DNA from 4 places in the Lysinibacillus sp. KU-BSD001 genome. Region 1 is predicted to be linked to each of the others. Evidence: riboswitches for the same ligand, from Rfam matches in the RefSeq annotation. Region 1 holds a riboswitch; each other region holds the start of a gene.
The links. Region 1 has a riboswitch for S-adenosylmethionine ahead of AAGS61_RS18120 (bifunctional homocysteine S-methyltransferase/methylenetetrahydrofolate reductase). Riboswitches for the same ligand answer to the same signal wherever they lie in the genome.
Positions count from the first base shown of each region.

Region 2: another riboswitch for S-adenosylmethionine. It lies ahead of AAGS61_RS20185 (O-acetylhomoserine aminocarboxypropyltransferase/cysteine synthase family protein); the one in region 1 lies ahead of AAGS61_RS18120 (bifunctional homocysteine S-methyltransferase/methylenetetrahydrofolate reductase).
Region 3: another riboswitch for S-adenosylmethionine. It lies ahead of metK (methionine adenosyltransferase); the one in region 1 lies ahead of AAGS61_RS18120 (bifunctional homocysteine S-methyltransferase/methylenetetrahydrofolate reductase).
Region 4: another riboswitch for S-adenosylmethionine. It lies ahead of AAGS61_RS14520 (methionine ABC transporter ATP-binding protein); the one in region 1 lies ahead of AAGS61_RS18120 (bifunctional homocysteine S-methyltransferase/methylenetetrahydrofolate reductase).

Region 1 is NZ_JBDQZI010000016.1:35,381-43,672, reverse strand. It holds gene metH (methionine synthase) at 1-863, opposite strand, end outside; gene AAGS61_RS18120 (bifunctional homocysteine S-methyltransferase/methylenetetrahydrofolate reductase) at 856-2,700, opposite strand; SAM riboswitch class I at 2,804-2,902, opposite strand; gene hemG (protoporphyrinogen oxidase) at 3,000-4,382, opposite strand; gene AAGS61_RS18110 (protoglobin domain-containing protein) at 4,502-5,794, opposite strand; gene AAGS61_RS18105 (hypothetical protein) at 6,064-6,546, opposite strand; gene AAGS61_RS18100 (tetratricopeptide repeat protein) at 6,674-7,516, opposite strand; gene AAGS61_RS18095 (LysR family transcriptional regulator) at 7,516-8,292, opposite strand, start outside.
Region 2 is NZ_JBDQZI010000024.1:16,077-24,368, reverse strand. It holds gene AAGS61_RS20195 (homoserine dehydrogenase) at 1-424, opposite strand, end outside; gene AAGS61_RS20190 (hypothetical protein) at 716-1,105, opposite strand; gene AAGS61_RS20185 (O-acetylhomoserine aminocarboxypropyltransferase/cysteine synthase family protein) at 1,308-2,603, opposite strand; SAM riboswitch class I at 2,762-2,871, opposite strand; gene AAGS61_RS20180 (SLC13 family permease) at 3,180-4,709, shown strand; gene nfsA (oxygen-insensitive NADPH nitroreductase) at 4,776-5,513, shown strand; gene AAGS61_RS20170 (hypothetical protein) at 5,639-6,076, shown strand; gene AAGS61_RS20165 (hypothetical protein) at 6,202-6,612, shown strand; gene AAGS61_RS20160 (hypothetical protein) at 6,663-8,292, opposite strand, start outside.
Region 3 is NZ_JBDQZI010000003.1:11,056-19,347, reverse strand. It holds gene AAGS61_RS05395 (hypothetical protein) at 1-472, opposite strand, end outside; gene metK (methionine adenosyltransferase) at 810-2,006, opposite strand; SAM riboswitch class I at 2,244-2,362, opposite strand; gene pckA (phosphoenolpyruvate carboxykinase (ATP)) at 2,563-4,149, shown strand; gene AAGS61_RS05380 (alpha/beta hydrolase family protein) at 4,278-5,066, opposite strand; gene AAGS61_RS05375 (NUDIX domain-containing protein) at 5,050-5,517, opposite strand; gene AAGS61_RS05370 (transposase) at 5,566-5,871, opposite strand; gene AAGS61_RS05365 (Dps family protein) at 6,054-6,497, opposite strand; gene AAGS61_RS05360 (hypothetical protein) at 6,670-6,822, shown strand; gene yidD (membrane protein insertion efficiency factor YidD) at 6,822-7,055, shown strand; gene AAGS61_RS05350 (metal ABC transporter solute-binding protein, Zn/Mn family) at 7,148-8,164, shown strand; gene AAGS61_RS05345 (o-succinylbenzoate--CoA ligase) at 8,233-8,292, opposite strand, start outside.
Region 4 is NZ_JBDQZI010000010.1:72,651-80,942, forward strand. It holds gene gltB (glutamate synthase large subunit) at 1-2,518, opposite strand, end outside; gene AAGS61_RS14505 (LysR family transcriptional regulator) at 2,638-3,540, shown strand; gene AAGS61_RS14510 (MetQ/NlpA family ABC transporter substrate-binding protein) at 3,654-4,511, opposite strand; gene AAGS61_RS14515 (methionine ABC transporter permease) at 4,577-5,245, opposite strand; gene AAGS61_RS14520 (methionine ABC transporter ATP-binding protein) at 5,238-6,263, opposite strand; SAM riboswitch class I at 6,347-6,450, opposite strand; gene AAGS61_RS14525 (thioredoxin family protein) at 6,507-6,812, opposite strand; gene AAGS61_RS14530 (hypothetical protein) at 6,822-7,145, opposite strand; gene gcvH (glycine cleavage system protein GcvH) at 7,210-7,590, opposite strand; gene AAGS61_RS14540 (arsenate reductase family protein) at 7,668-8,024, opposite strand; gene AAGS61_RS14545 (acyl-CoA dehydrogenase family protein) at 8,239-8,292, opposite strand, start outside.

The sequences.
Region 1 (8,292 bases):
CCTACAATATTGAGCCAGCCTTTTTCCGCAAAGCCGCGTAGCTTTTTCGATAACGAATCTGGCGTTTCATGATAGCACCCTTCCTCGTCTGGAAGCCCTGCATTCGGATAACAGCTGACATAACTTGTCGCTAAATCTGATAAGGAACGAATATGATCCGTCATAAATTCTGGACCTGTCGCACAGTTTAAACCAACTGATAATGGCTTAATATGCTCAATCGAAATGTAAAACGCCTCAATCGACTGACCCGCAAGCGTTGTCCCCATTGGCTCAATCGTGCCAGAAATCATCACGGGTAGCTCGACACCAAGCTCATCAAACGCGCGCTGCATCGCAATCGTTGCCGCTTTTACGTTCAACATATCCTGACTCGTCTCCAGTAAAATTAAATCAGATCCTGCTTGGACAAGTGCTCGCGCCTGCTGATAAAAGTTTTCTTCTAGCTCTTCAAATGTAATCCCGCCTGTAACCGATAAGGTTTTCGTCGTTGGTCCCATTGCCCCCGCCACAAAACGTGGCCACTCTGGTGTGGAAAACTCCGCTACCGCTTCCTTCGCTAATTCGACCGCACGTGTATTAATTTCATCCGCTTTATCGCCTAAATCATATTCATTTAATACAAGTGGTGTCGCACCAAATGTATTTGTACAAATAATATCTGAACCGGCTTCTAAATAAGCACGGTGAATCTTTTTTAACACATCCGGACGTGTAATGACTAAGTTTTCATTACAGCCATCTAATTCTTCGCCGCCAAAATCTTCCGGTGTTAAGTTTTCATTTTGTAGCATCGTCCCCATCGCACCATCAATAATGAGGATTCGCTTTTCTAGTTGTTCATAAATCGGGTGGTTACGCATTTACTTGTACTCCTTCTCTTTTTGCATCTAGCTCTTTGACATAATCCAACAATTGAAGTGTCATATCGTATCGTAAAAATGGTGTAATTAAATAAATACCATTGAAATATTGACATGCTGTATCTAATAGTTCTTTTGCGATGGCTACACCTTCTGCCGTCGCCTTTTCTTTATCTTCACCGCACGCTTCCATACGCGCTAGAACGTCGTCTGATAACTTAATGCCCGGCACTTCATGATGTAAAAATTCTGCACTTCTAAAGCTTGTCACTGGCATAATGCCAATATAAATGGGTGCCTCTAAATGCTTCGTCGCCTCATAAGTTTCAATTATTTTTTCCTTTGAATACACGGGTTGCGAAATAAAGTAATCACAGCCATGCTCCAGCTTTTTCTCCAAGCGGTCTACAGCACGTGCTACGACACGCACATTCGGATTAAAGGCACCCGCAACCGAGAAGTTGGCTTTTTTACGAAGTGGCTTCCCTGAAAATGAAATCCCTTCATTTAACTGTTTAATGAGTGACATTAGCTCCATCGATGACACATCATATACACTTGTTGCTCCTGGGAAATCCCCTACCTTTGTCGGGTCGCCCGTAATGACTAAAAGATCATGTAGCTGCAGTGCATCAAGCCCCATTAAATGCGACTGTAAGCCAATTAAGTTACGATCACGGCACGTTAAATGCGGAAGAACACGTACCCCTTCATTTTGCAAAATAGCCGACATCGCGATGTTACTAATACGGGGTGAAGCGAGTGAGTTATCCGCCATCATAATAACATCTGCTCCGTTTTCATAAAGCGCTTTTGCCCCTTTCATAAACCCTTCGATTTCAAGGTGACGTGGTGTATCTAGCTCTACAATCACAGAACGTTCACGTTTTGCTTTCATATGAAGCGGTTCATACTGACGTGGCTCTGGTGAACGAACAAATTCAACTGTCCCAGGCTTTTTCGCTTTTTCTGTAATTGGCTGGCTATTGGCTAAACGTTTTTTCGTTGCCTCGATATGCTTTGGCGTTGTGCCACAACAACCACCGATTAAACGTACCCCTTGCTTCACTAGCTCTTCTGCTGCCCGTGCGAAATAATCGGCCTCTGATTCATACACGACACGGCCATCTTCAACATCTAGTAGCGAGGCATTTGGATAAGCAGACAAATAAGCTCTTTCCGGTAAATTCACCTTTTCAAATGCTTGAATCGTATGGAATGGTCCTAAGCGACAATTACTACCAACAATATCTGCGCCTAGTGCTTCAAGCTGACTCAGTGCATCCCCAAGTGCAATGCCCCCCTGTAAAATACCTGGTTCATGCATCGATACTTGGGCAATAATCGGCAAATCTGTTAATGCACGAACTGTCTGCACAACGGCTTGGATTTCTTCATAATCATAAAATGTCTCTAGTAAAATGCCATCGATCCCACCAGCGAGTAACACCTTGGCCTGCTCTTCAATGGCCGTCACAATTTCGGCTAACGTCGCATCACTTTTACGAATGCCACGAATACCACCAATTGTTCCGAGTACAAAGACGGCTTTACCTTCAGCTGCTTTTTTAGCGATTGCCACCGCTGCTTCATTAAACTCTTGCACACGACCTTCATAGCCATAACGTGCTAATTTAATGGCATTAGCGCCGTACGTATTCGTTTGAATAATATCTGCGCCTGCTTCAATGTATTGCTCATGAATTTTCTCTACTATTTCTGGTCTTGTGACATTCATTTCCTCATGGCAATAATCTAACCCATATGAATAAAGCAGTGTCCCAATCGCACCATCTGCCGTTAATACACGCGTCTGTAAAGCTTCAAGTAACCCCATCTATGCCCCTCTTTTCTCTATACTGAATTGCACAATTTTTCAGTTATTTTTCCATAAAATAAAAAGCCTTCTTTGTATAAGAAGGCTATAAAATCGTCATTCCTTCTCATCTTTACGGCATTTGCCGACTGGATTTAGCACCTGACTACTGTTGGTTGCTGAAGCTTCACTGGGCCAGTCCCTCCGCTTCTCTCGATAAGAAAATATATGAATTTTGTCAATAATTAAAAGAATCATAACGTTATATGCAACGAACGTCAAGACGTTTTGCGATAGTAAACGTTTTCATGCATTATTTCTTATAGAATCGCGACAATCTGCTCGGCTGTATGCTTCCCATTTTGAATGCACGCACCAATCCCCACACCAAAATAAGAACAACCCGCAAGTAGTACATTTGGGTAGCGCTGCGCTAAATCTGACACGACAACCGATAAGGCGTCATGATGTGCTAAGTCATAGCGTGGCATTTGATCGATCCACTTTGTTACCTTGACAACAGTTGGCTCATCCTGAATACCGAGACTAAGTGCAATATCCTTCCGTGCTACCGCTACAAGTTCCTCATCGGTCATTGCTGCGAGTTCTGCATAGCGTGGATTTACATTTTTATAAAATAGGCGTACGAGCAAATTCCCGTCAGCCGATGTATGCTTCCATTTACGGCTCGTCCAAGTAGAAGCATCACATACTAAATCGCTATTATGTGAGACGATAAAGCCTGTTCCGTCCGCTGGTAATACGCTATCTGGTACATCAAAACCGACATACAGTGTAATGGCCGAAGCGGTTGTGAATTTATTTAAGCTCACTTGCAACCCTTCATCCTTCAGCACTTCACGTACCGTTTCGTTCGGCACAGCTAATACCACAATATCGGCTACAATCGTTTCGTCTCCTACGACCATTTCATATTGATCGCCCATTTTTGTTACGCTATGCACTTCTGCCTTTTTCATAAATGTTACGTCAGGTAAACTTTCTTCTAACCGATCGATGATGGCCGATAGCCCATTGCGGAATGAAATGAATTTTTTATTGGCCGCCTTTTCAAACTGCTCACGGTTTGCTTCAAAGCCTTTCATAATACTGCCGTACTCATTTTTATAGTCGACTAAATACGGTAATGTCGAAGCAAGGGAAAGTTGATATAAGTCCCCTGAATACACACCGGCAAGTACAGGAGCAATTTGCTTCCGTACAATTTCCTCTCCTAAGAAGTGTTCAAGAAACGCCCCAATCGAGCTTTCCTTCGTAAACGTTGTATTTGGCATCGTTGCATCTTGTAACACACGCTGCTTCGCTTCATCCGAAATCAACGTACTTGCTTGTAAGGACTCGATACTCATTGGAATGCCGAACGTAGAACCTGCAGGAATTGCGTGCAGTTCATTATTTGTATGAATATAGGAAATGCCTGTCTCATTGTAGACAAGCTCTGATTCAAACCCTAACTCACGAACCAACTCCAACACACCTGGATGACGCGCAACAATCGAATCGGCGCCTGTTTCCATAATGAAGCCGTCCTCGTGCGTAGAATGAATTTTACCACCTAAGTATTCATTGCGCTCAATCAAAACTAACTTCGCTTCTATGTTCTTTTCTTTCATTTGGCGTTTCACATAATGCATCGTGCATAACCCTGTAATGCCGCCTCCAACAACTACTATCGTCTTCATATTGACCTCTCCTATACGGTAGAAATATCCTACATACAGTATAAACCTTTTTAAGAGCAAATAACGGCGCTTTGTATTACAAAATAAAGAAAAGTATTCCCCAAATAGCGGAGAATACTTTATTCGTTCAATTCTTGTGAAATACAAACTAGTTTATCTGCCGAGTTCGTAACTGCATCAAAAGCAATTGAAAGTTGACTAATGACACTGCAAAGGTCTTGAATTTTTCGCTCAATTAAACCATTTTGGGTTTTCGTTTCACTCATGGAACATAAAATATGCGCAAATTTTTGCTCTGTTTGTCGCATGTCTTCTTCACCAAATTGAACGTCTTGCTGAATTCGTGCTAGAGAACGCTCCAATTTTTCCGTCCGTTCATTTGTATCGTTCAATAAATTCCCTACTGTATCAATAGAAGATTTCGTTTGCTCTGCCAGTTTTCGCACTTCATTGGCCACGACAGCAAATCCTTTGCCAGCCTCGCCTGCACGCGCCGCTTCAATCGAGGCATTCAGCGCTAACAGATTCGTCTGATTAGCGATATTTGTAACAATCGCCATGATGTTTTCCATTTGCTTTGTCATATCCGTTAAACGATGCACATCACGTGCTACTTCATCGACAGAAGAAGCAATCGTCATCATATTCGCGGATTGAGCATGCATTTGGTCTTTCCCTTCAATGGCTTGCCGTTCTGTTGCACATGAAATTTCATTTGTGCGCTTTGCATAGGCTACGAGTTCTTCTGTTTGCACATTTAACTGTTGATAGGAGGCATTCGTTTGTTGCGCAATGTCCGCTAAACTTTCTGCTGATTCCACAATCGCATGACCTACTGCTGCTTTTTGGTTATTTACCGCATTTTTCGATTCTTCTACGTACGCTTCAAATGCTTCTAATACAAGCTGTTGCTCCAAATTCAAGATTTTTGAAACAGCTAATAACGTTTGAAACTGATCTTCCGTATGCGGGATATATTGTTTTATATATTCCATAAAAGAAAGATTCAACGTTTGAAAAGCTGCAATATAACTTTGTGTCGGTAAGCCGATATGCACATGTACACGTGCAATACGCTCACGCTTGTGGAAAAACGATTCATCGATGACACCACAAAACATTTCATATATGTGCTTTTTCAACGTTATTTTTAACCGTTCAACTGTACTATGATCATCAATAATTTTAATGAGACCAGGATTCATTCCGAGCACATCATAAAAACGATTCACAATTTCATTAATATTTTTTTCAACATACGGTTGAAAGGCACATAAATATTTTAAATCCACGTCCGTTAAATTTAACATAGTTAGCTGTTGTTTTAGTTTTGGATGTTTGTCTATTTGAATTTTTACTTGAAATAAATCGATGTTGATGCGTTCTTGATGTAATGTCTTTTTAAAAAACATTGAATCACGCTTCTTTCACTTTTTTAAATTACCCCTTTTAAAGATTACTATGTTTATGCGCTGATACAAGCGGAAATTTTATTTATACTCCAAATTAAGGAATTAGTCTCCCATCAATTTGTCCTATATAAATCTACAGAAAGAACTATTATTCATTTTTAATTTCCAAAAAGTGCTATATAAATACTTTAGACCTATACCTAACGACATAAACAATACTGTATATGCGACACAAATAGACGAAAGAACAAAAATTGGCACCTTAAATCTTAAGGTGCCAATTTCTCTATCCATTGCTGTATCTCAACTTCTAAAGTAGCTACACGTTTTTCAAAATAAGCGATTCGATCGTCTGCTCGATTCATGACCGTACTATTTTGCACGAGCATATCAATCACATCCTGTGTAAATAATCGCAATGTGCGTAAACCAGCCTCTAACTTCCGTACTTCCTTTCCATAAGTCAACAGCGTACTATACGCCGTTTCTCCGCTTTTTAGTTCTTTTCGATTATGGAAGATGATTTCATCTAGCTTGCGAAACCGATTATTTTGAGCATCTTGAATTTCTACTACTTTTTCTGTATATTTCTTTGCCCCAATCAAATCCATACCGACATCTTTATACGATTCAAATCGCTTCATCATTGCCCTTAACTCTGCTACATCTTGTTGTTGTTCCTGTAAAATCCCACGTAATGCGCTAATATGCTCTATATGATGGATAGTCGTTTCTGAGGATGCATTTGCCATTACAACATCACCTCTTTGCTATAATTTCATACTTATCATTCTACCTGAAAAGTTTTTTTATGTGTTATATGAGACGCTTCTTTATCCATTCAACCTGAGTCTTTGTTGCACTGCTTTGTCTATTCTCCTACCATTCCTGACATCCTTCTTCTAGTTGGTCTTGGGCTGCTTCGTGCCATTTAGTCGCCTCTTCGACACTAACTGGTACACACTCGCCTGTTTCGTACATATACGCTAAGTTTACCTTTGCTTGGTAATCCCCGAGTAGTGCTGCCTGCTTATAATAGGCGATTGCCTTAGTGCCGTCTTGTGTAACAGCGATTCCCTTTTCATATAAATACCCTAAATTATAAATGGCATCAATATGAAACTGCTCGGCTGCCGCTTCAAACCATGTCAACGCTTGTTGTCCGTCTTGCGCTTTTCCAAGTAAACCGTCTAAATAAATACAGCCCATGCGGTACTGTGCATCATCATAGCCTGCTGTTGCTGATTTCTCATAATAATAATAGGCGCGTTCTTCATCTACTTGTGTACCAAGCCCTTGCTCATGCATGATACCTAATGTAAACATCGCTTCTACTATGCCTTTTTCTGCTGCATACGTAAACCAGTAAAATGCTTGTTCTTCGTTCACCTCAACGGATTCACCATTGAAATACATATCCGCTAAATTATTTGCCGCATCGGCATGACCTTGCGTTGCGGCACACGTATACAGCTCAAACGCCCTCTGCTCATTGACTTGTACCCCATGGCCTGCGTAATAGCAGTTCGCTAATTCATATTGTGCAGGTGCATAGTGCTGATTCGCAGCCTTTGTCAGCCAAGAAACCGCTTCTTTCGCCCATTCTTTCTCTTTCAGCACCATCGCCACAGCATACATTGATGGCACATCTTCTGCTAATGCCTTTAAAAACGTTTCATATAATTCCTTGCCAGCTAATTGAAATATTGATTGCTCATCCATTACGATTCTCCTCTAAAGTACTCAATTAAAAACTCTTTAAATTCATTCGCTGCCGGTGACAAATAACGTCCTTTTGCCCAAGCAAGTCCAATTTTCCGTACACAACTCGGATAACTGACCGAAATTTTCTTAATGTTGTAATTCTCAAGCCCTTTAATATTCGGAATAATGGATACACCTAACCCGGCTCCTACAAATCCAGCCAATGTGTGCATTTCCTCCCCCGAAAACGTCGTCTTTGCCACAACTCCGGCTTCTTTTAAGCGCTTATCAATAAATTGGCGAAGGGAGTTTCCTCTTTTAATAGAAATGAAAGGCTCATCTTTAATTTCGTGCAATGCAATCCTATCTTTACTCGCTAGTGGATGCCCAGCAGGAACGATGACATACAATTCCTCACTCCATAATTCCACCCACTCAATGTCAATCAACTTCGACTCAATTTCTTGCGATAAGCACAAATCAATTGCGCCTTCTTCCAGACGCTTCAATAAATTCAATGACGTTGCTTGTGTTAATGAAAATTCCATATTCGGGTATACGTCCGCTACAACAGCCATTAACTCTGGCACAACTTCCATTCCTAGTGTATGAATAAAACCAAAAGCTACTTCACCATGTCCTGGTTTTGTAATATCGCCAAATTCCTGCATTACTTTTGCATATTCCGCTAAAATAACTTCCACGCTTTCTAAAAACAATTCGCCGTAACGATTTAAATAAATCGAACGCCCTTGCCGATCAAACAGCGGCACACCAAGTTCTTGTTCTATATT
Region 2 (8,292 bases), on a different contig from region 1:
TCATTGTTTTAATAATAGGTACGCCACCTGCAACCGTTGCCTCATAGCCTACGAATACACCGTTCTTTTTCGCTAGCTCTTGTAGTTCTATCCCACGCTTGGCAAACATCACTTTATTTGCCGTAATGACATGGCATTTATGTTCAATCGCACGTTGTAAATAAGAGAATGCAGGTTCTTCATTCACGATTGCCTCGAATACAACTTGCATCCCTTTTTCTGCGAATACATCATCAATATTATCTGTTAATAAATGCTGCGTTCCTGGTACACGTTCTCTTGACGTATCACGCACTACAATTTTCGCTACTTCTAGTTCTACGCCTAGCTTTTCACGTAGTTCTTCACGCTTTTCATTTAAAATATGGTAAATCCCCTGACCTACTGTGCCAAAACCTAAGATGGCCGCCTTGATTACTGCCATAAATGTCTCCTCCAAAATCCGTAAGAAATCTATATAAACAAATTATTCTAAAAATTTAACATAGGAAAATTTTATCGTATATCCTATATGAAAACAAGAAAAATCTTCTCTAGATGAACAATTGTTTTTTTAAAATGTACACAAACACCTGACATTGTCGTAAACCTTTCAAAATTCCGACACAATTAAAGTTTCTTCTATAAATAAATAGAAAAAGCATCCTAGATTCTGGATGCTTTCTTTAAAGCTTTGAAAAGTAAGGGGACTTTTCAAAAGCATATATTTTATACACTACACGGCAACATCTGCATAAGAATGGCGATAACGATCTAGTACTTTCTTTACGATAATCTCTTCTTTTTTCGTAAATGGCGGTACTCCGTATGTACGATGGACAAGCTGGAATTCACCAAACTTTAAAAACCATTCCTTTGCTGGCAAACTAATATGATTTGTTCCGTACTCCTGATATGCATCGTATACTTCCTTTACAATATAGCCCGTTGTTTCAAGGTCGTGTGTAGCTTCTGAAAATGCGCTATGTCCGAACGCTTTTTTCCACATCGCATCGACACGCTCTAATAAATATTGGATTGAAATTTGATTTACGAAAGCATGTACTTCATTTAATTCGTATACAACATATGCTGCGACGTTTTGCGCACTGTAAACATTGCCCATTTTCAACACTCCTTTTCCTACAATTTTAGTTGGTTTTATCTTTAACCTTATATTAATACACCGAAACTCAATTGTCAATAATGTTTATAAAATTACTAGGTTTTAAATTTTGAAGTAAAGGTGGCTTCCTCGTGAAATGATACGAGTGTCACCACCTCCCTTTGCCGCATGAGGCTATTTATTTAGAACTAATGGTTATATTTTAAACTTGTGCACCTGCTTGAGCTTGTGATTTGGCTAAAGCTTGGTCTAAGTCAGCAATGATATCTTCTACATTTTCTAAGCCGATTGAAAGACGAATGAGTCCCTCTGATACACCCGCTACTTGTAATTGCTCTGCTGATAATTGTTGATGTGTAGTAGACGCTGGGTGAATCACTAATGAACGTGCATCTCCAACGTTTGCTACGTGCGATAGTAGTTCTACACTATCGATGAATTCGCGACCTGCATCACGACCGCCTTTTAATTCAAATGTAAGCATCGAGCCGTAACCATGCTTTAAATATTTCTTCGCCGCATCATGTGATGGGAAGTCTTCAAAGCCTGGGTAATTTACTTTTTCCACGAATGGGTGGTTCTTTAAGTACTCCCCTACTTTTGTTGCATTTTCATTGTGACGAGCCACACGCAAATGAAGCGTTTCTAGCCCTTGAATGAAGTTAAAGGCAGCGTCTGCTGATAATGTCGGCCCGAAATCACGTAATAATTGCACACGTAATTTTGTTGCGAATGCTGCATTTGGTACATCAATACCATAGCGTAAGCCGTGGTAGCTTGTGTCTGGTTCTGTAAATCCTGGGAAGCGACCTTGCGTCCAGTCAAATTTCCCTGCATCGACGACTACGCCACCAATTGTCGTACCGTGACCACCAATCCATTTTGTAGCGGAATGGACCACAACATCGGCACCAAAGTCAATCGGATTTGAGCCATATGGCGATGGGAATGTATTGTCAATGATTAATGGTAAGCCATGCTCATGTGCAATATTTGCTACTGCTTCGATATCTAAAATATTTAAAGACGGATTCCCTACTGTTTCTGCATATAATGCTTTTGTGTTTTCATTAATAGCTTTACGGAAGTTTTCTGGATCACTTTCGTCTACGAATGTCGTTGTAATGCCGTAGCGAGGCAGTGTGTTCGCGAATAAATTGTATGTGCCGCCGTAAAGCGAACCTGCTGCTACAATGTTATCTCCTGTACCTGCAATATTTAAAATTGAGAATGCAATCGCAGCGGAACCAGATGAAAGCCCTACTGCAGCTGTCCCTTTTTCAATTAAAGCAATACGTTCTTCAAATACGCCAACTGTTGGGTTCATAATACGTGAATAAATGTTTCCTGCCTCTTCTAAAGCGAAAAGACGTTGCGCATGAGCAGTGTCTTTAAAGGCATATGCCGTTGTGCGGTAAATAGGTACAGCGATTGCGCCTGTGACAGGGTCTGGCTTTTGACCGCCGTGTAATAATAACGTTTCTGGTTTTTGTGACATGAGTAAATTCCTCCTAAAATATAATCGATGGATAATCGGTTGAGGAGGATTTCGAAAACGTAACCCCTCTTAATTTGGAAGTTGCTTTTTATACAAATGAGTACAAAAAGCCCTCTTCTCAAAATAAGAAGAGGGCTGCGAATGAGCAAGTTTTCCTCCCCTTATCTTTCAGATCCCGATTCGAATCTGTAGGAATTAGCACCTTAGTAAGTTGTTACTGGTTGCTGGGCATCACAGGGCCTAGTCCCTCCGCCTCTCTCGATAAGAGTATATGATTCATGTTCCATCTGTTGTTTCACAGTATAAAACAATTAAATCCGATTCGTCAACTATTAATTTAAAATTTTCTGAAATTATTGTTTTATACTCTCCTACAAAACTATTAATTAACTAATTTTTAACAGTATATTCATATAGAAACGTTATAATCAACATAACAATTAGGAATGTATAGGCATTGTAAAGTCAGCATTAAAATGATGCCTAAAGAAGTTAAATACATTTCTAATATAATACTTAACAGCCTGATGTCAGTTGTTAAGTATTATAAACATCTATTAAAAGGAGTGTGGCATGATGGGAAAATTACCAGCTTCAAAATCAACACCTTCTGTACAAACCGTGGTCATAGAACCGAAAGAAACAAACAAACGGAATTTAAAACCGCTCTGGATTGGACTTGCATTTGCAGCACTAATTATGATTACGTTGTTACCGAACAACGGGGAGTTACCTATAGCAGGGCAACGTGGACTTGCCATTTTAGCATTGGCTGTTATTTTATGGGTAACAGAAGCCGTTTCTTATCCCGTCAGCTCTGCGATGATTATTGGATTAATCGCCCTTTTACTTGGCTTTGCGCCATCCATCGCAGACCCAACTGTAGTATTAGGCACAAAAGATGCTTTAAAGCTTGCCCTTGGTGGCTTTAGTAGCTCCGCTGTCGCGCTTGTGGCAGCCGCCCTATTTTTAGCTGCTGCTATGCAGGCAACAAACTTACATAAACGGTTGGCGTTATGGGTTTTATCTCTTCTTGGAACAAAAACAAAAGCCATTGTTTTTGGGGCGATTTTAGTATCCATCATTTTAGCCTTCTTCGTACCAAGTGCCACTGCTCGTGCAGGGGCTGTTGTCCCGATTTTACTCGGCATGGTGGCAGCATTCGGTCTAGAGAAAAATTCACGCCTTGGTGCATTACTTGTCATTACGGCCGTACAAGCCGTTTCGATTTGGAATATCGGGATTAAAACCGGAGCTGCTCAAAATATGGTGGCCATTGGATTTATCCAAGAACAATTTGGCATCGATATTTCATGGGGCGCTTGGTTCTTGTATGCTGCCCCCTTCTCCATCCTTATGTCCATTGCACTGTTTTTCATTATGAATATGTTAATTAAGCCAGAAACGGACCAGATTGATGGCGGGAAAGAAGTCATTAAAAAACAATTAGCAGACCTTGGACCGTTAAAAGGAGAAGAAATTCGTTTAATCATGATCTCCATAGCACTATTATTTTTATGGGCAACGGAAGGGATCGTCCATCCGTTTGATACAACGACTGTCACAATTGTCGCCATCGCTCTATTATTAGCACCGAAAATAGGGGTATACACTTGGGAGCAAGTTGAAAAACTTATTCCGTGGGGAACAATTATTGTATTCGCTGTAGGGATTGCACTTGGTACTGTATTATTAACTACACAAGGGGCTCAATGGTTATCGGATGCAGTCTTTGGTTCACTTGGCCTTAATTCGATGCCGATTTTAGCCACAATTGCGCTAGTAACCGCCTTTAATATTCTCATTCATCTTGGTTTTGCGAGTGCCACAAGCTTAGCATCCGCACTCATTCCAGTATTTATTGCGTTAGCAACAACCATTACATTAGATATAGACCAAGTTGGGTTCGTATTAATACAACAATTCGTCATTAGCTTCGGCTTCTTACTACCAATTAGTGCACCACAAAATATGTTAGCTTATGGGACTGGTGCATTTACAACGAAAGATTTCTTAAAATCTGGTATTCCTTTAACAATCTTCGGCTATTTACTTGTCCTACTATTTAGTGCGACTTATTGGAAATGGATTGGCTTACTATCATAAAATATTATAAGATGGGCTTAATGGGTTTCCTTTAAGCCCGATTTTTTACATAAGGGGGAGTTTCCGATGAATTCAACACAAGCACTTTTACGTAGCCATTCCTCTGTACGCAAATATACAGGCGAAGAGATTTCACGTGAAAAGGTCATTGAATTAATTGAAACAGCACAAATGGCAGCGAGCTCACATTTTGTACAAGCATATAGCGTCATTTGGGTAACAGATGAAGAGAAAAAACAAAAGCTTGGGGAGTTATCGAAAAATGACTTCCAATTCAAAACAGCAGGCGCTTCATTTTTATTCTGTGTCGATTTTAAACGCCTTCAAGTAGCGGGCCAAAAGCATGGGGTGGAGATCGTAGCAGACTCGGCAGAAAATCTATTAGTGGGTGTCGCAGACGTTTCGTTGTTTGCCCAAAACTTTGTTGTAGCTGCCGAATCTGAAGGTTACGGTATTTGCTATATTGGCGGTGCACGTACAAACCCGGCTGAAATTAGCGAACTATTTGACCTACCAGAGTATGTCTTCCCATTATTTGCGATGACGATTGGTCAACCGACAAAACGCAATGAAACAAAACCACGTTTACCAGTTGCTGCTGTACTTCACGAAAATAGCTATAACACAGTACAATACGATACGTTACTAGATGAGTACGATGCGACAATGGAAGCTTACTACGCTTCTCGCTCTTCCAACCAAAAAATGGCGAACTGGACAAAACAAATGGCCGATTTCTTAATCGACCAAAAACGTCCACACATGAAAGAATTTTTAGCATCTAAAGGCTTTACATGGCAATAATATAAACATCCACAGAGTGAACAGAGACAGAAGTCCCGTTAACTCTGTTTTTTTACAGTTCATTTCTATTAGTTGTTTTGATAAAATAGTAATACGTTACTTTTTAAGTAGAAAGGACTTTTCTTATGTATACAAATAAACATGTTGCTAAATCTTTGGAGAAGCAGCATTTACGTGGTGTACGTAAATACTATTTATGTATCGCAGATATTAATATCGCACTGTCAAAAGTGCATCAAGCGATTATGCCACAGATTGATTTAGAACAATACAAATTCGCAACCGAATATATTCACCAATACATTTCTCATACATCTGTATGGAATCTAAAGTTTGTTGTTAATTTGGAGAGCCCTGAAGTCGCTTTACTACAAATCTTCCACCTACACTACATTTTTGAACAAGAACCTGTAGAAAAATTTAAAAATGAACGTGCCATTTTAAAAGAGCAGGAAGAAGCTTTTTTAGCATTAAAGCCATTTAAAGAAGACCATATTGAACGTCGTCGACAAGCAATGTTACATTATATTATTGAACAATTGTCTGCCAATATGAAAGAATAATATGACTTTAGCAAGGGGAAGAAATTTAGTTTTCGATTATTGATAGCGAAAACCTCATTCTTTTGTCCATTGTTCCCTATCTCCACTTTGCTACAATAGTAACTATAGAAAGTGAGGGAATATTTATGGTTTGGACGTCATCTAAAACTCACTCACCACAAGGCGCAAGATCCTTACTGAAAGTGATGGTAGAAATTAATACAGAGCTTGCCCAATTACATAAAATCATCGCTAAACAGATTAGCCTAAACCAATATATACACGCAACGAATTATGCTGAACAGTATATTTCGTATACATCACTATGGAATATTAAGTTTACCTATAATTTTGAAAGTCCTGAAGTCGCACTCATTCAGCTCATTCATTTAGAATACATTTTCGAACAAGAGTCCTCGTCTTTATTTATAAATGAACGGCAAATCTTTTCAAATATCCAGCAACTGTTCAACGAATACAAACCGTATTCAGATGAGATGGTCAGCAAGCGCCAAGCACAAATGTATGCCTATATCGAAATGCAAAATGAGCAATAATCATATAAATAAAAGAGAAAGGCGCAGGAAATTTCCCCACGCCTTTTGTTTTATTGTCCCGGTAAATCATCAATCATCATTGTTTTTACAGGTAAGAATTGCTCACCTGTTGCATAGTATACTATTTTCACTGTATCCCCTGTCTCGATATAAATCGCAAGTGGTACTGCTTCTGTGCTGACAACAAAGTTTTCACCTGTTGTCAGTAAAAAAGTCACCAGTGTAAAATCCCCTACTCGCTCTTTATACACACGGCTCACTTGCCCTGTTTTCGTCGCCTCTTCTGCATTAGACGAGCCATCGACCGTACTACCACTGCGTGATAATGCTGCTTTATACAGCTTTAATGCTTCATTTGGTGTAGCGGCATATGCTGAAATTTCAGGATTTGCGGCTGATACGATAAAGTAGTTTTGCAGGAAACCATTCGAATCAAGGACAGCGGATAGCCAGCTCGCCTCACCGTAAAAATTGTATAAAATCGGCATTTCACCTTGCCACTCTTTTTCAATAAATTTCTTCTCAATAATATCTAGAGCGCCTTGTGAATCCATATACGATTCTTTCAGATTTCCTGTATAGTACGTCGCTTCCCCAGTTCGTGCATTCGTCAATGAATAACCAAGCATCGAATCTACGCCCTCTTTTGGACTTGTAAAATCGGTAAAGTAATACATCACACCCTCCTCGCTAAAGATGGGTGACACATTGGCTTCCGTTCCTTCATCTGACGGTAACTTCACGTCTTTTTTACCGAAAACACTATTCCAGAAACCATGTACATAATTTCCGTAGTAGCTATTTTGTAAGCTCACTGTTTCAGGTGAAATCGCGCCATCGATAAAGGCTGGTACATCTGGTAATGCGATTTTTTCCATATCGCCTGTTATTGCATCGACCATGACAATCCCTTTTACATCAAAGCCATTCCGCGCAGAAATAAATTCGCCGTACGAACGGATATAATAAGGCTTGCCTTCATCATCCACTTCAAGCTGTGGCTCCCCGTAGAAAATCAATGTCGGGTAGGATAGACGCATATGACGCTCTAAATTTTTATTTAAATAAGCAGACGGTACATACGTCATTTCATGCTCAATAAATTTCGGATTTTCACTCGAATCTGTTGCACTCATCGTAAAATACCCTGGCGTTGTTTTACCATTGAACCACTTAAAGAACCCCGAAAACTCCACTGGTGCAATATAGACATACTCCCCGTTTACTTGTTGAATTTGTAAATTTCCTAACTCGTAAAAGCTCGTATTTGGCACTTGCCCAAATGCTTTTTTCATTTTATTTTCCACAAATTGCGGTGGTACACTGGCAGGCTTCTTTGTCTCATCAAACGGTTTAATTTCCACATCCTCTACCATTTCAGCAGAATTGTATTTATCGTCTGCATTAAACAGCGGTGCACTTAAGAAATACACAACAGCAACGATGCTGAAAAATACAATGACAGACTTCAATTTTTGTTCTAAACCTACTGAGAAAATCGCCCCACCTAATGCAACGGCTGGTAATACATATAAGAAAATCGTCCACTGTAAGTCAATTTTAGATACATAAACCATGAAAAATGTCGAAATAAAACTAAGTGTAAATACGGCAATGGCCAACATCCCTTGCTGTTTGGATGTAAGCTCCGATTTTGGTATTTTTCGCGTCAACGGTACG
Region 3 (8,292 bases), on a different contig from region 1:
TTAAATCATTTGCTGTATATACATTATAAATTCCTTTCACATTGGTCGTCACATCTCCCCAATAAGCTTCATCTGTGGATACATACGCCTTTGCCATCATATCGAACTTATCATAGCGATCTGTTCCTTTAACCGTTAAAGTAACTGGTAAATCCATTTGCTTGCCACTCGCATTGATAAACTCAAAAAACAAGACCTTATCGCCATTATCTATGACTTTCTCGACAATTTTTAATGTCCCTGCTAGAAAAATACCTTGTCTTACTTTATAGATAGAAGTGTGATCAGATGAATGAATTTTTTCTTCCTGAGAAACTGTCACTTCTTTTAATTTAAAACCGTCAATTTCTAATTGAATGGCTGTATTATCGATTTCGATTTGCTGAACCGTTCCATATGTACCACCATAGATGATCGCAGCTACTAAAACAATTGCTGTCGCTAGTATTAAGCCGATTTTTTTTATATTCATAATTTCCTCTCCTTCTATGCTCTCTATTATAAAGGAGAGCTTAGTTCATTACCAACCTTACCCTGTTTATTTTTTACACTATTAGTTATTTTATAATAGCAATGACAAATTACCGCATCTGTTTATATAAATAGAAAATTTTCTAATTTAGCATCTACTCCTTAGAAAGAGCCTTTATAGAGAAAGGCCCTTTTATCAACCACTCCACTAAATAGAACTTATACCATATTTTAATATTTGTATAATAAATACCTCTAACTTTTTCACTTTAAATTAAAAACAAGCCGCCACATTTGTGACGGCTTTTACCTTATTCCCTGCAAAGAAATGGTATGGTTTATAATCCTGCTTTTTCGCGTAACAGCTCGGCTTTGTCTGTTTTTTCCCATGGTACATCTAAATCTGTACGACCGAAATGACCATATGCCGCTGTTTGCTTGTAGATTGGACGACGTAAATCAAGCATTTGAATAATGCCTGCTGGGCGTAAATCAAATAATTCGCGTACCCATTCTACCATTTTACTTTCTTCTACTTTCCCTGTGCCAAATGTGTCAACTGCGATTGATACTGGACGCGCTACGCCAATTGCGTATGCAAGTTGTACTTCTGCACGATCTGCTAAACCAGCTGCTACAATATTTTTCGCTACATAACGCGCTGCATATGCTGCTGAACGGTCAACTTTTGTTGCATCCTTACCAGAGAATGCACCGCCACCATGACGAGCATAACCACCGTATGTATCCACGATAATTTTACGGCCTGTTAAACCAGCATCTCCTTTTGGTCCGCCAATTACGAAACGACCAGTTGGGTTGATGAAGTATTTTGTATTGTCATCAATTAACTCCGCCGGTACAACTGCATGAATCACAAGTTCTTTTACATCTTTTTGGATTTGCTCTAATGTTATATCTTCATCGTGTTGTGTAGATAATACAATTGTATCCACACGTACAGGCGTATTGTTTTCATCATATTCTATAGTTACTTGTGTTTTACCATCTGGACGAAGATATGATAGCTCTCCAGATTTACGTACTTCTGTTAAGCGACGTGCTAATTTATGCGCTAAGCTAATTGGCAGCGGCATAAGCTCTGGTGTTTCATTGCATGCATAACCAAACATTAAACCTTGGTCACCAGCACCAATTGCTTCAAGTTCTTCGTCAGACATTGAGCCTTCACGTGCTTCAAGTGCTTGGTCCACACCTTGTGCAATGTCAGGTGATTGTTCACCAATTGCAACTAATACAGCTAAATTTTCAGCGTCGAAGCCGTACTTACCACGTGTGTAGCCAATTTCTGCTACTGTATCACGCACAATGCCTTTAATATCAACATACGTTGAAGTTGTAATCTCACCAGATACTAATACAAGTCCTGTTGTGACAGTCGTTTCACACGCTACACGTGCATTAGGATCTGCGGCTAAAATCGCATCTAAGATAGCATCTGAAATTTGGTCACAGATTTTATCTGGATGCCCTTCTGTTACACTTTCTGATGTAAACAGTCGACGGTTTGTCATTTGTTTTCCTCCTAATAATTGCCCTGCGCAAAGACGCAATATTGATACGGTACTCATTACCCATGTAAGTCTACCCGTACGGATTGAAACTCAAGCCCGTTGCTAACTTTTACACGAGGATTTAGAAAAGCATTATAATAATGAAAAAATTCCATATACTGAATTTTTTCTTATAAAAACAAAAAACCCTTTCACTCATTCAGCGAGCGAAAGGAATTAACTTTTCGTTACCTTTCACTCTTATCGTTCAAGGAATATGTCCTTGCATCAGGTTGGCACCAACACGTTACGTTTATACGTATTGCAGGTTGCCGGGCTTCATCGGGCCTTGACCCTCCACCAACTCGGGATAAGAGTATCCGTTCAATTTCCCATATTACGAAATTTGTTTTATTATGTCAAACGTTTTATAATCGTTTTAGGAATTATAAAAAATTCACAAAATAAATTAAGAATTAGTATAGATTATTAAAAGCAATGTGTTATACTATTTTTGAATTAAGAATAAACTGCCCTTATCTAAGGGAACTATATAAAAAAGGATGGTATTTAATCGATGAATTCAGTAGAAATCAACAACGAACTGAAGGATTTATTAAGCGGGACAAATGTACAAGTACAACTTTCTGTACCACAATTAGTTGAAAAAGCAACTTCACGCGGTGAAGCTACATTAACAGTTGACGGCGCATTACGTGCTGAAACTGGTAAATATACAGGTCGTTCACCTAAAGATAAGTATATGGTCGAAGAAGAAGGTTCAAAGGATAAAATTGATTGGGGAAAAGTAAACCAACCGATTTCAGCTGAAATTTTCGACAACCTATACGTAAAAGTGGTTAACTACTTAAAAGAGAAAGACGAGTTATTCGTATTCAAAGGATTTGCAGGAGCTGACAAAGACTCTCAGCTATCAATTCAAGTTGTAAACGAGTATGCTTGGCATAATCTTTTCTGTCATCAATTATTCATCCGTCCAACAGCTGAAGAATTAGCTGCTCATGTAGCTGATTTCACAATCGTTTCAGCTCCATCTTTCAAAGCTGATCCTGCTGTTGATGGTACACAATCTGAGACTTTCATCATTACGTCAATGGAAAAGAAAATCATTTTAATCGGTGGTACGGAGTATGCTGGTGAAATGAAAAAATCCATCTTCGGTATTATGAACTACTTATTACCGGAGCAAGGTATCTTCCCAATGCACTGTTCTGCAAACGTTGGTGAAGCTGGCGACGTAGCATTATTCTTTGGTTTATCTGGTACTGGTAAAACAACTTTATCAGCTGACGCTGACCGCAAATTAATCGGTGATGATGAGCACGGTTGGTCTGACAATGGTGTATTCAACATCGAAGGCGGATGTTATGCAAAAACAATCAACCTTTCTGCCGAAAAAGAGCCAGAAATTTACAACGCTATTAAATTCGGTGCTGTTTTAGAAAACGTAGTAGTTGATCCAGAAACACGTGTATGTGACTACGATGACGGCTCATTAACTGAAAACACTCGTGTAGCGTATCCAATCGACTACATTGAAAATATCGTAACACCATCTGTTGCAGGTCACCCAAAAACAATCGTATTCTTAACTGCGGATGCTTTCGGTGTGTTACCTCCAATCTCTAAATTAACAAAAGAGCAAGCAATGTATCACTTCTTAAGTGGTTTCACTTCAAAATTAGCTGGTACAGAGCGTGGCGTAACAGAGCCAGAACCAGTATTCTCTACGTGCTTCGGTTCTCCATTCTTACCACTTCCAGCAACAGTGTATGCTGATCAGCTAGGGAAGAAAATTGACGAGCACGGTTCACAAGTATTCTTAGTAAACACTGGCTGGACTGGTGGCGAGTACGGCGTAGGTTCTCGTATGAAGCTTTCTTACACACGTGCAATGGTTCGCGCTGCTATCGAAGGTAAATTAAACGATGTGGAAACAATTCAAGATGGCGTATTCGGATTAAACATCCCTGTAGCTGTTGAAGGCGTTCCAACAGAAGTATTAAACCCACGTGATGCTTGGGCTGACAAAGCAGCATACGATAAAAAAGCAGCTGAGCTTGCTGAGTTATTTAGCAATAACTTCAAAAAATTCACAAATGTTGACGAAGCAATCGTGAAAAAAGGCGGCCCATTAGCTTAATTTCTTATTACGAGTGACATAACGTTTTTTTAAACTTTATATCATAGATGCGGCTATGCAATAATTGTGCATAGCCGTTTTTTATTTATTTTAGAAATAGCGCCAGAAAGCAATAAAAAGCAACCTCACTAAGAAGTTGCTTTTTTCTTCATCCATTGACAAAGCGCTTGCACAGTTTCTCGATTTAGCTTAGGTGGATAATGATGCTTTAACCCGAAAGAATACCACGTTTCTACAAGCTTCCCAGCATCTTGCAAGCAAAATTCCAATTGATATGCATGCTCTATATCCACATGTTGATCACTCGTTCCATGAATGATTAACACTGGCGCATCAATTTGATCTACATCATAAAGCGGCGTTCGATCTTCATAACGCTCAGGTACTTTATTTGGTGTACCACCAATAATTCGCCGAAGTCCCCTACGCATGTCAACACGATCCCAATAGGTTGCTGCGGCATCAGATACACCAGCCCACGTTACAACAGAGGCAATATCATCACGTAAAATTGCTGTCCACATTGCCATTAAGCCGCCACGCGAAAAACCGTATACATGCACTTGCTTGCACGTAACAAATTGCTTTAATACATCTACTCCATACACCGCATCAAATCGATCATTACCAGCAAACTCATCTCGTCCCTCACCACCGCGATTTCCTCTGTAATAAGGAGCAAATACAATAAAACCTTGTTGCGCAAATTGAGCGATTCGTGCAGGTCGCACCATTCCGACTGTTTGTAAGCCGCCACGTAAATATAACATGGCTTCTGGATTTTTTATATTGGTCGGTCTTGCTAGTAATCCTTTGACCCGTAACCCACAAGACCAGTATGTAATTTCATCTAGCCGAATAGTAGGATTCGGAGATGGATATTTGCGCATGGATGCTATTTTACCATTGTCGCACATGTGTTTTCACTTCCTGTAACATCTTTTTCATGCCATCATCACGCATATAAAAGCTTAAATTAGGATGCGCTCGTAATTCTTCTTCCGTTAACCAATGCCTTGCAACGGTTTCGAACTCACCTACGAACGTCTCAATCGCTTCCACACGCGCTGTAAAAACGGCCTTACAAAATGGTACTTCGTCATGTACGATATAATACGCAAACCATTTGGCATCAGTGACTTTTACTTGTGTTTCCTCATACACTTCACGAATTGCTGCTTCTATCAATGTTTCGCCTTCCTCTTGCTTTCCACCTGGAAACTCGACACCGCGCCTAATATGCTCTGTACAAAGCCATTTATCTTTATATTTTACAATCGCTAAAACATGTCTTGGTTCGACTTCAAATGGGCCTTCGTCAAAACGTAAGTCCACACGTAAGCCATTTTCATCTATAAATGTAAACATCCCTTCAACTCCTCACTAATGTAAGTGTAGCGAAGGGACGTGAATGCTTCAACTAAAATAAGGTATTTGTTCAACAAATTCTTTTGCTTCCTGATCCCCAAATTCATGTATAAGGGCATAGATCTTCTTATAGCGACTGTCAATGTCATGATTCAATTCATCCATATGATAGGGAATAAAAGGTAAATGTGCCCGAAACATATTAGACCCCTCGAGCTGATGAATTTGCTGAAATAGCTTTTGAAATACCCGTGCTTTATATGGCTCTAATTCAATTTTAAAATTATACGGCCCTGCTGGATCTGTTGTACATGTTAAATGTACGATAGAGACATAATACGTTTGTTTTTCCATCCTAATCACCTCTACAGTAGTATAAATAATATATATAAAATTTATACAAAGGGGCTGGTGGCATTTTGATGTCACCACCGCAGGAGCAATATTTCTTAATGGATAATTATTAAGGAGTAAAAGAGTGTCCAGAAAGTAAAAACTTTCTGGACACCCCCATACGCTAGCCTGTAAACCGTAATTTAATTGCCTAAGAACGCTGAAAGCATCCAAGCATGTTTTTCTAAACTTTGATAATTCGCATTTAATAAATCTTCTGTACGATCATCGCCTTCTGCTGCTGCACTTTCCATCGCTTCTTTTAAAGCTTTCATGACAATTTTAAAGTCATCGATCGTTATTTGCACCATTTGCTCGGCTGACTCATTACCTTCTGCCTCTTTTACATGAGAAAGCACTAAATGCTCTTTCATTGTTGCAACTGGCTTACCGCCTTTAGATAAAATGCGTTCCGCGATTTCGTCTAAATTTAATGTTACTTCGTTATATAATTCCTCAAATTTTGTGTGTAATGTAAAGAATGACGGACCGTTTACATACCAGTGATAATTGTGTAACTTCGTGTATAACACTGACCATGTTGCTACTAATTCGTTTAATTGGTTGTCTAATGATTTGTTTGCCATAGTATCACCTCATAAAGTATATTGAAAACTGTTATCAATTACTAGTATACCCATTTTTCTATCATTTAAAAATGTATATTTTTAGAACTTTTCTCGTGCAATATGTGTTCACTAGATTGTTGCACAAAAAATAGCCTAAAACCGTTATAATAAAATCGAGGTGAATACTACTATGAGTCTTCCTATTATCCTAATAGTAATCGTATCCATTGTCGGTACGTTCTCTTTCTTTTTAATTTGGATTGCAAAACAAAAAGGATTTTCAACAAAACAAACGGTGGATCCTATGCCAACACAAACTGTACAGAAAGCAGAGGATAAATAATGAAATATCCTTTTATTTGGCTCATTCAATTGTACCGTAAATTTATTTCACCCATGACGCCTCCTTCTTGTCGATTTCACCCGACTTGCTCAAGTTATGGACTCGAGGCATTTCAAAAACACGGTGCCATTAAAGGCTTCATTTTAACAGTTATACGCATATTAAAATGTCAACCACTTCATCCAGGTGGATTTGACCCCGTGCCAGAAAAATGGCCTTCGAAAAAAAAATAATTTCGAAGGTTATTTTTTATTGTTTTTTAAAGATAATTCGTGTATGATTATCATTGTTAAATCGTAATAATTACAATTAAGAGGTGAACATCTTGAAGAAGTACCTATCAATCTTCTTACTAGCAATGATTGCTATCATACTCACTGCTTGTGGTGAAGATGACAACACAGCATCAAAGGAAGACACAACGAACCAAACAGATAAATTATCTATTTATACAACCGTTTATCCCCTACAATACTTTGCTGAACGCATTGGCGGTGAATATGTAGAGGTATCATCTATCTACCCTCCTGGAGCCAATGAACATACATTTGAACCAACGCAAAAAGACATGATGTCTCTAGCTGATGCTGATATTTTCTTCTATATTGGCTTAGGACTTGAAGGCTTTGTCGATAATGCGAAAAAGACATTAGCGAATGAACACGTTACATTAGTAGCGACTGCTGATCATGTAAGTGAAGACAAGCTACACATTTCAACTGGTCATGTACATGCTGAGGGGGAAACACACGAAGAGGAAGAAGGACATGATCATGAAGGCGAAGAAACAAACCATATTTTAAATGATCATGCACACGATGACCATGACTCTCATGTATGGTTATCGCCTATTATTTCTCAAGATTTAGCAGCGGTTATTAAGGATGAATTAGTGACAGTCATGCCTGAGCAAGAAGCCGTATTTACCGAAAACTACGAAACACTTGTAACAGAATTAAATGCATTACATGCTGAATTCGAAACAATGGCAGCTGAAACGACAAAGAAAACATTTTTCGTATCACACGCAGCATTTGGCTATATCGCTGGTCATTACGGCTTTTCACAAGTACCGATTGCAGGTCTTAATTCGCAAAGTGAACCATCGCAAAAAGAGTTAACGGCTATCGTCGACTTAGCAAAAGAAGAGGATATTAAATACATCTTCTTCGAGCAAAACGTTTCTTCGAACTTAACAGAAGTGATTCAACAGGAAGTCGGTGCTGATTCACTTATTTTACACAATTTAAGTGTATTAACTTCAGACGACATAAAGAATGGCGAAACATATTTCACATTGATGACAAAGAATATGGATGCGCTAAAAACAGCGCTTCAATAAACAAAAAGGGTGTCTAGAAAGAAAACTTTCTGGACACCCTTTCGTTGATAAATATCCCCTAAGAAATATTATAAAATATCCTTCAACTTTCTTCTTAAGAGCTTATTAGAGCCGTTGCGAGGTAGTGT
Region 4 (8,292 bases), on a different contig from region 1:
CTTTTTTGAGATCAAATAAGTTACGTAAGAAGCCAATACGTTCTTCATTTGCCATTTCTGCGAACATACGATATAAACCGTAATCATTTTTACGTGTGGCCCATTGTAATGTATGAATTGTTTTTGGATTAAACGCGTGATGCTCTCCGTCTGCTCGCCACTGGAAGTCAGAGCCTGATTCTAACTCTGCTCGCAATGATTTTACAGCACTTGCATGACGACGTTTTGCCTCTTCACCGATTGTGGCTAAGTCGATCCCATCAATTTGCGACGCTGTTCCTGTAAAATGTTCCTCGATGACTTCCTTCCCAATGCCAACCGCTTCAAATACTTGTGCACCGCGGTATGACTGTACTGTCGAAATGCCCATTTTCGACATGACTTTGACAACACCGTCTGCACCACCTTGACGAAATTTTTTCACTGCTGTTTGATAATCCAGTGTTAAATTCCCTTTTTCAATGGCCTCTGCGATTGTCGCATAAGCTAAATACGGATGAATGGCATCAACCCCAAAGCCAATCAATGCAGCGAAATGATGCACTTCACGTGCTTCCGCGCTATTAACAATAAGGCTTACTTTCGTTCGCAAACCTTCACGCACTAAAAATTGATGTAAGCTACTAGCCGCTAGTAGTACAGGGACTGTCGGTGTTGCTGGATCTTCAACATGATCACAAAGTATTAATAACGTTTTACCTGCTGTAATGGCTTGAACAGCTTCTTGTCGTATACGATTCAATTCATTTTCAATATTTTCTGTATATTGAAGTGAGATGGCCGCCGATCGGAAGCCCTTCTCTTCGTTGGCTACTAATTGTTTATACTCACTGTTTGTTAAGATTGGTGTATCTAAAATAATACGTCGCGCATTTTCTGCACTTGGGTGAAGTAAATTTCCTTCCTTGCCAAGTAAGGTCATTGTGGACGTCACAACATGCTCACGAATCGAGTCAATCGGTGGATTTGTTACTTGTGCAAATAATTGCTTAAAGTAATGAAATAATGATTGTGGCCGATCGGATAACACAGCGAGTGGTGTATCATTCCCCATCGAACCGAGCGGATCTTTTCCGTCTTTTGCTAACGGAACGATATATTTTTGCACATCTTCAAATGTGTAGCCATAGATTTTTTGACGCAGCGTTAAATCATTCAGCACGACTGGCTGCTCTTTTTCAGTTTTCAGCTTTAACATATTATCTTCAAGCCATTGTTGATAGGGCTCTTTTGCGACCATTTCTGCCTTTAGCTCATCATCTGAAATGATTTTGCCTTGCTCAAGGTCAATTAACAGCATACGACCTGGGCTTAAACGGTCTTTTAATACAACGTCTTCTTCTGGAACATCGACAACGCCCGTTTCAGAAGAGAAAATAACATGGTCGTCTTTTGTTACATATAGGCGCCCTGGACGTAAGCCATTTCGATCTAAAATGGCACCGATTTGTTTACCATCCGTGAAGCAAATGGCTGTCGGACCGTCCCATGGCTCCATTAAACTCGCATGATATTGATAGAATGCTTTACGGTCTTTCTCCAGACGTGGGTTTTCTGTCCATGGCTCTGGAATTAACATCATCGCTGCATGTGCAGGTGTACGACCTGCTAATACAAAAAACTCAAATGCATTATCCAACATCGATGAATCAGATCCTGTTGTATCAATAATCGGCAAGATTTTTTGTAAATCTTCACCGAATGCTTCCGATACAAACTGTTGCTCACGTGCACGCATCCAGTTAATATTACCGCGTAGTGTATTAATTTCACCGTTATGGATAATATAACGATTTGGGTGTGCACGTTTCCAAGAAGGGAATGTATTGGTAGAATAACGGGAGTGAACAAGCGCAAAAGCCGATACAAAGCTAGGATCTTGCAAATCTTGATAGAAGTCACTTACTTCCTCTGGCGCAAGTAAGCCCTTAAATACCATTGTCTCACTTGACAAACTTGGCATATATAACTCATAGCCCTGTGCCTCTGCCCAGTGCTCTAACTGTTTACGGATGACGTATAATTTACGTTCAAAGGCTAAACGTTCTCCTGCTTCGTTGCGTACAAATACTTGGCGTACAACCGGTGCAGAAGATTTGGCAATCGCACTTAAGTTTTGTTTGTTTGTCGGGGCCCAGCGCCAACCAATTAAACGTTGACCTTCTTGTGCGATCAGCTCATTCATTTTTTCTTCAATGGCCGTACGTTCTTGCTCTTTGTCTGTAAAAAATAATTGCCCTACAGCATATTCACCTTTTTCTGGTAAATGCATGTCTGGACAGTTCGATTTAAAAAAGGCATGAGGGATTTGTACCATAATCCCTGCTCCGTCACCTGTTTTTCCGTCTCCGCCACGTCCGGCACGGTGCTCTAAGCGACATAACATTTCTAAACCGTTTTTTACGATATCATGTGATGGCTTCCCTTTAAAATTTGCGTACATCCCAATACCGCACGCATCATGTTCAAATTGTGGCGAATACAGGCCCTGTGGTTGTGGATATTGATGAAAAGTCATAATAAATTCCCCCCAAATCTTTCACTAACGTATTTACATTTTAAAGTTTTCGAAATAATATAAACAATATATAGTTTGGATGGAATCAATCTAATATTTCGATAAATGAGGTGAAAGCGTTGGAATTAAGGCAATTACGCTACTTTGTAGAGGTAGCTGAACGAGAACATATTTCAGAAGCAGCAGACTATCTTCACGTAGCACAGTCAGCGATTAGCCGACAAATCGCAAATTTAGAAGATGAACTAGGAACACCGCTTTTCGAACGAATTGGGCGCAATGTTAAATTAACACCAATCGGTAAAATTTTTTTAGAACATGCAATTACCGCGTTGAAGGCAATTGACTTTGCTGCAAAGCAAGTGGAAGAATACTTAGATCCAGCAAAAGGAACAATCAAAATCGGTTTCCCGACAAGTTTAGCAAGTTATGTATTGCCAACAGTCATTTCTGCCTTTAAAAAGGAATATCCCGATGTATCTTTTCATTTGCGACAAGGTTCGTATAAATTTTTAATCGAGGCTGTCAAAAATCGAGAATTAAATTTAGCTTTTTTAGGTCCGCTTCCGCCAAAAGATGAAGCGATTACGCCAACCATTCTGTTTAGTGAGAATATCCATGCACTATTACCAGCAAATCACCCCCTTGCCAAAAACGAGCGTCTTAACTTAGTAGATTTACGTAACGAAAATTTTGTTTTATTCCCAGAAGGGTATATTTTGCATAAAGTAGCTGTGGAAGCATGTAAATCAGCCGGTTTTGTCCCAAAGATTACATCTGAAGGAGAAGATATGGACGCATTAAAAGGGTTAGTGGCAGCAGGTATCGGCGTGACGTTATTACCTGAAAGCTCCTTATCTGACTCGACACCACGCTTTACCGTAAAAGTCCCAATCGCATTACCTGTAATCCGTCGAACAGTTGGTGTCATTTCCCCAACGAACCGAGAACTCGCTCCATCTGAACAAGTATTTCTACAATTTGTTACAAACTTCTTCTCTCGTTTAACACAATTTCAATAATGACGTACGTAGGGTGATTTCCTAGGAAATATTAGCGAACTGCGCTTAGAAAAACGCAATTTACGACAAAAAATCCCGAGGTTTTGATATTAACCTCGGGATAAATCATTTTATTATTCAGATACAGGTACGACTGCGCCGCCCCACTCTTCAAGAATGAATTCTTGAATTGGTTCAGAACGTAGTACTTCTACTAAGCGAGCAATTGCTTCACTGTCTTTGTCTTCGCTACGAACTGCGATGACGTTTACATATGGAGACTCAGAACCTTCGATTGCGATTGAATCTTCAAGTGGATTGATCCCAGCATCGATTGCAAAGTTAGAGTTGATAACTACTGCATCTCCTTCACCTTCTTCATAGTATGTTACTAATAATTCAGGTGCAGAGCTTGCATCAATTACTAATTTTTTCGGATTGTCTACAATATCATCGATCGTTGCAGCTGTTTTGTCGATATCCTCTTTTAATGTGATTAATCCTTGTGCTTCTAATAATTGAAGAATACGACCTTGGTCAGATACTGAGTTTGAGATGATAATTGTAGCTCCATCTGGTAGCTCGTCTAATGATTTATATTTTTGAGAGTAGATACCGATTGGCTCAATATGAATCCCACCAGCATTTACGAAATCATAGCCCTTTTCTGCGATTTCAAGCTCTAAATAAGGGATATGTTGGAAATAGTTCGCATCAAGATCACCTGACTCTAAATCTTGGTTTGGCATAATATAGTCTTGATATGGCTTAATCTCTAAATCGATACCCTCTTCTTCTAAAATCGGCTCTGCTTCTTTTAAAATTAATTCATGTAAACCATTTGAAGCACCAACAACAATTTTTGTATCTTCTGCTGTTTCCCCAGCATCATTTGTTGCTGTATCATTTGTTGGTTTTTCGTCATCAGAACCGCAAGCTCCTAATGCAAGTGCTAATGATGGTACTGCTAATAATGATAAATACTTTTTCATGTGTTGAAACCCCTTTTCTTTATCTTATATGTCTTTTTATAAAAACGGCTGTTGCCGATACTACCTTATCGCTTGTCTGTACGTGCTGTAATCGCATCGCCAATCCATTGAATCACAAATACAATTACTAAAATAATAATCGTTGACATCAACACTACGTCATCACGACTACGCTGGAACCCTTCGATAAACGCCAAGTTCCCTAAACCGCCTGCTCCGATAATCCCTGCCATCGCTGTGTAACCAACAAGCGCAACAGCTGTTACGGTAATCCCTGAAATCAGTGCTGGTAAACTTTCTGGAATAAGCACTTTAACAATAATCGTGGATGTTTTAGCCCCCATTGAACGAGCTGCTTCAATAACGCCTTTGTCGATTTCACGTAACGCAATTAATACCATACGTGCGTAAAATGGTGCAGCCCCAATGATTAATGCAGGGAGCGCTGCGTTCGTGCCACGAATTGTGCCAACTAAAAACTTCGTAAATGGAATTAATAAAATAATCAAGACGATAAACGGAATCGAACGGAAAATATTCACCAATGACCCCGTTAAAAAATGAACGATTTTATTTGCCCACATTTGATTCGGACTCGTTAAAAATAATAAAACCCCAATGGCTAACCCTAAAATAAGCGTAATAACTGTTGAAATGGCTGTCATGTAAATCGTTTGGTATGTTGCCTCATACATCGTTTCCCATTTTACATTCGGAAATAATTGACTAAGCATGTTCAATCACCTCCGTCTGAATCTCATGCTGCGATAATATGTTTAGTGCTTGTTGCACTTGCTCTTCTGTGCCATCAATATGCACAACCAATGTCCCGTATGGACCACTTGTTGTATGTGAAATCGAACCATGTACAATATTCACATCGACGCCGTATTCTTTAATGACTTGCGAAATGACCGGCTGTTCGGTTGCTTGTCCTACAAATGTCACTTTCACAAGCTTCCCTGTAGGGTAGTTGGCTAAAATTTGCTCAATCGATTCTTTTGTTTCATTTGTACCGGACACTTGTGAAACGAATTTTTTTGTAATTGGGGCTTGTGGGTTTTGGAAGACGTTTAATACTTCGCCAGCCTCTACTACCTTTCCAGCTTCCATGACAGCGACACGATGACAAATTTTGCGGATAACATGCATTTCGTGTGTAATCAATACAATCGTTAAACCAAGTCGCTTATTAATATCTAATAACAGCTCTAAAATCGAATCCGTTGTTTCTGGGTCAAGTGCAGATGTCGCCTCATCACAAAGCAATACTTCCGGATTGTTGGCAAGCGCTCGTGCAATGCCGACACGTTGCTTTTGACCACCTGATAGTTGTGAAGGGTACGCTTTGTCACGCCCTGCAAGACCAACTAAATCGATTAACTCTGCCACACGCTTTGCGCGCTCATCCTTTGGTACACCTGCAATTTCTAATGGGAACGCAATATTTTCTTCCACTGTACGCGACCATAGAAGATTAAAATGTTGGAAAATCATGCTAATCTTTTGACGCGCTGCACGTAGCTTATTGCCTGAAATCGCCGAAATTTCTTCACCATTCACCACTACCGAACCTGTTGTTGGCTTTTCTAAACCATTCAACAGGCGAATCATCGTACTTTTACCAGCACCACTATAGCCAATAATGCCGTATATTTCGCCTTTCTCAATCGCTAAGTTTACATTGTCAACAGCTTTTAGTTCACCATTTTTGGTCTTGTAAACCTTTGTTATATTACTTAACTCAATCATAATAAACTCCTTCTACATGAAAAAACCTTCCTACTAATATAGACAAGCAGAAAGGTTTTCGCACAATTTATACGTTAACCGCTCTCTCATCTTTCAAAGCAAAACTTTGAGTGACTTGGCACCTTTTCACAATTGTGATGGTTGCCGGGCTTCATAGGGCACTTCCCTCCACCGCTCTTTATAAGAGTAACGTTATAAAATTTATTTTATGCATGTAAATGTACCATGACTATTAATTGTCCGTCAATTGTTTTTTAACATTTCATACAAATTTAGTACGGATTGAAATGCGTACACTTTTTGGACAATTTTACCGTTTTTAACGATTACTAAACACGGCACACTTTCAATTTCATAGTCATATGCTAGGTCTTCCATATAATTTAAATTTGCTTTACCAAGGGGTAATGTGGGCAGTAACTCTTCCACCACATTTAACATTTTAGATGCAACAGCACATGTACCGCACATCGGTGTATATAAATAAAAAGCGGCCATCTCTTTTTCGTTTATGATTTGCTGCCACTGTTCTTTTGTCCAGTCTTCCATCTGCTCATCCTATTTCACTTTGAATTTAGCCGCTTGTAAAATATCACGCACGACACTACTTGGTGCCTCGGCTACACCATTAAATGGCACAGGTAATTCAAGTTGCACAGCCTCGCTATATGTTCGGCGCATAATTTTTCTTAAATAATCCCCTGATTTATCGCGATCAAAAAAGGTAAATAGCTCAATATCTTCGTATGGTTCAAGTAAATCGATTAATGCTTCTTCGTCGATTGTGCCATTTGTACACAAAATCAATACTTGCTCAGCAAGAAGGGGTGTGATTTTTAATTTATCAGAGCGACCCTCTACGATTATACACTTTTCAATCATTCAATTCTCCCCCTACGTCGAAAAAAACGCCAAAATCCATACTAGATTCAGGCGCTTCTTTGTATTATTCAGAAATAAACTCTTCGTATGCTTCTGCAGTTAATAATTCTTCCACTTCTGCTTCATTTGAAAGTTCAACCACAATCATCCAAGCATTTTCGTATGGAGATTCATTAACGAATTCTGGGTTATCTGATAATTCGTCGTTTGCTTCTACTACTGTACCAGATACTGGTGAATATAATTCAGAAACTGTTTTTACTGACTCTACACTACCGAACGGTTCGTTAATTGTTACTGTATCGCCTACTTCTGGTAGCTCAACGAATACAATATCACCAAGTTCGTTTTGTGCAAAATCCGTAATACCAACGCGTACTTTATTGCCTTCGATTTTTACCCATTCGTGTTCTTTTGTGTAGCGTAAATCTTTAGGAATACTCATGAAAATCCCTCCAACAAAATGTATAAATCTCTTTCAGTTTGACATATTTCAGTAGTAAAAACAAGGTTGTAATCAGCCTATTTCCACGTTTCTGAGAAGTCAGACTCCTTGAAACCAAGCGTAACTTTTTCACCATCTGTCACAACTGGACGTTTAATTAACATCCCATCAGATGCAAGCAAAGCTAATTGCTCTTCTTCGGACATATTTGCTAATTTATCCTTTAAGCCTAGTTCTTTATACTTGTTCCCTGAAGTATTGAAAAACTTCTTTAGTGGAAGGCCACTTTTCTTATAGAGTTCTGTTAATTGTTGCTGTGTTGGCGTTTGTTCAACAATGTGTATAGATTCGTAAGCGACATTGTTTTCTTCTAGCCATTTTTGTGCCTTTTTACATGTCGTACATTTTGGATATTGAATAAATTTTAATGGCATGTATGTAGCTCCTTTTATTGTTATCTTCTCTTCTATTGTATAAGATTTCCTAGCCGAATGCTAAAAAAAGAACTAAACGACATGCCTCGCTCCAGTAAATGAAGCGTCCCCCGCTCTATTATCATATTCATATGTAGCAAAGAGCGACAAAACGAATTGTAAACTGTTCAAATCAATAAAAATCCGGATGTTTTTAGCATCCGGATTTTATACCTTACACTACGTACTTTTCAGCTTCAATCAGTTTTGCTGCTGCTTCGCGTTTTTT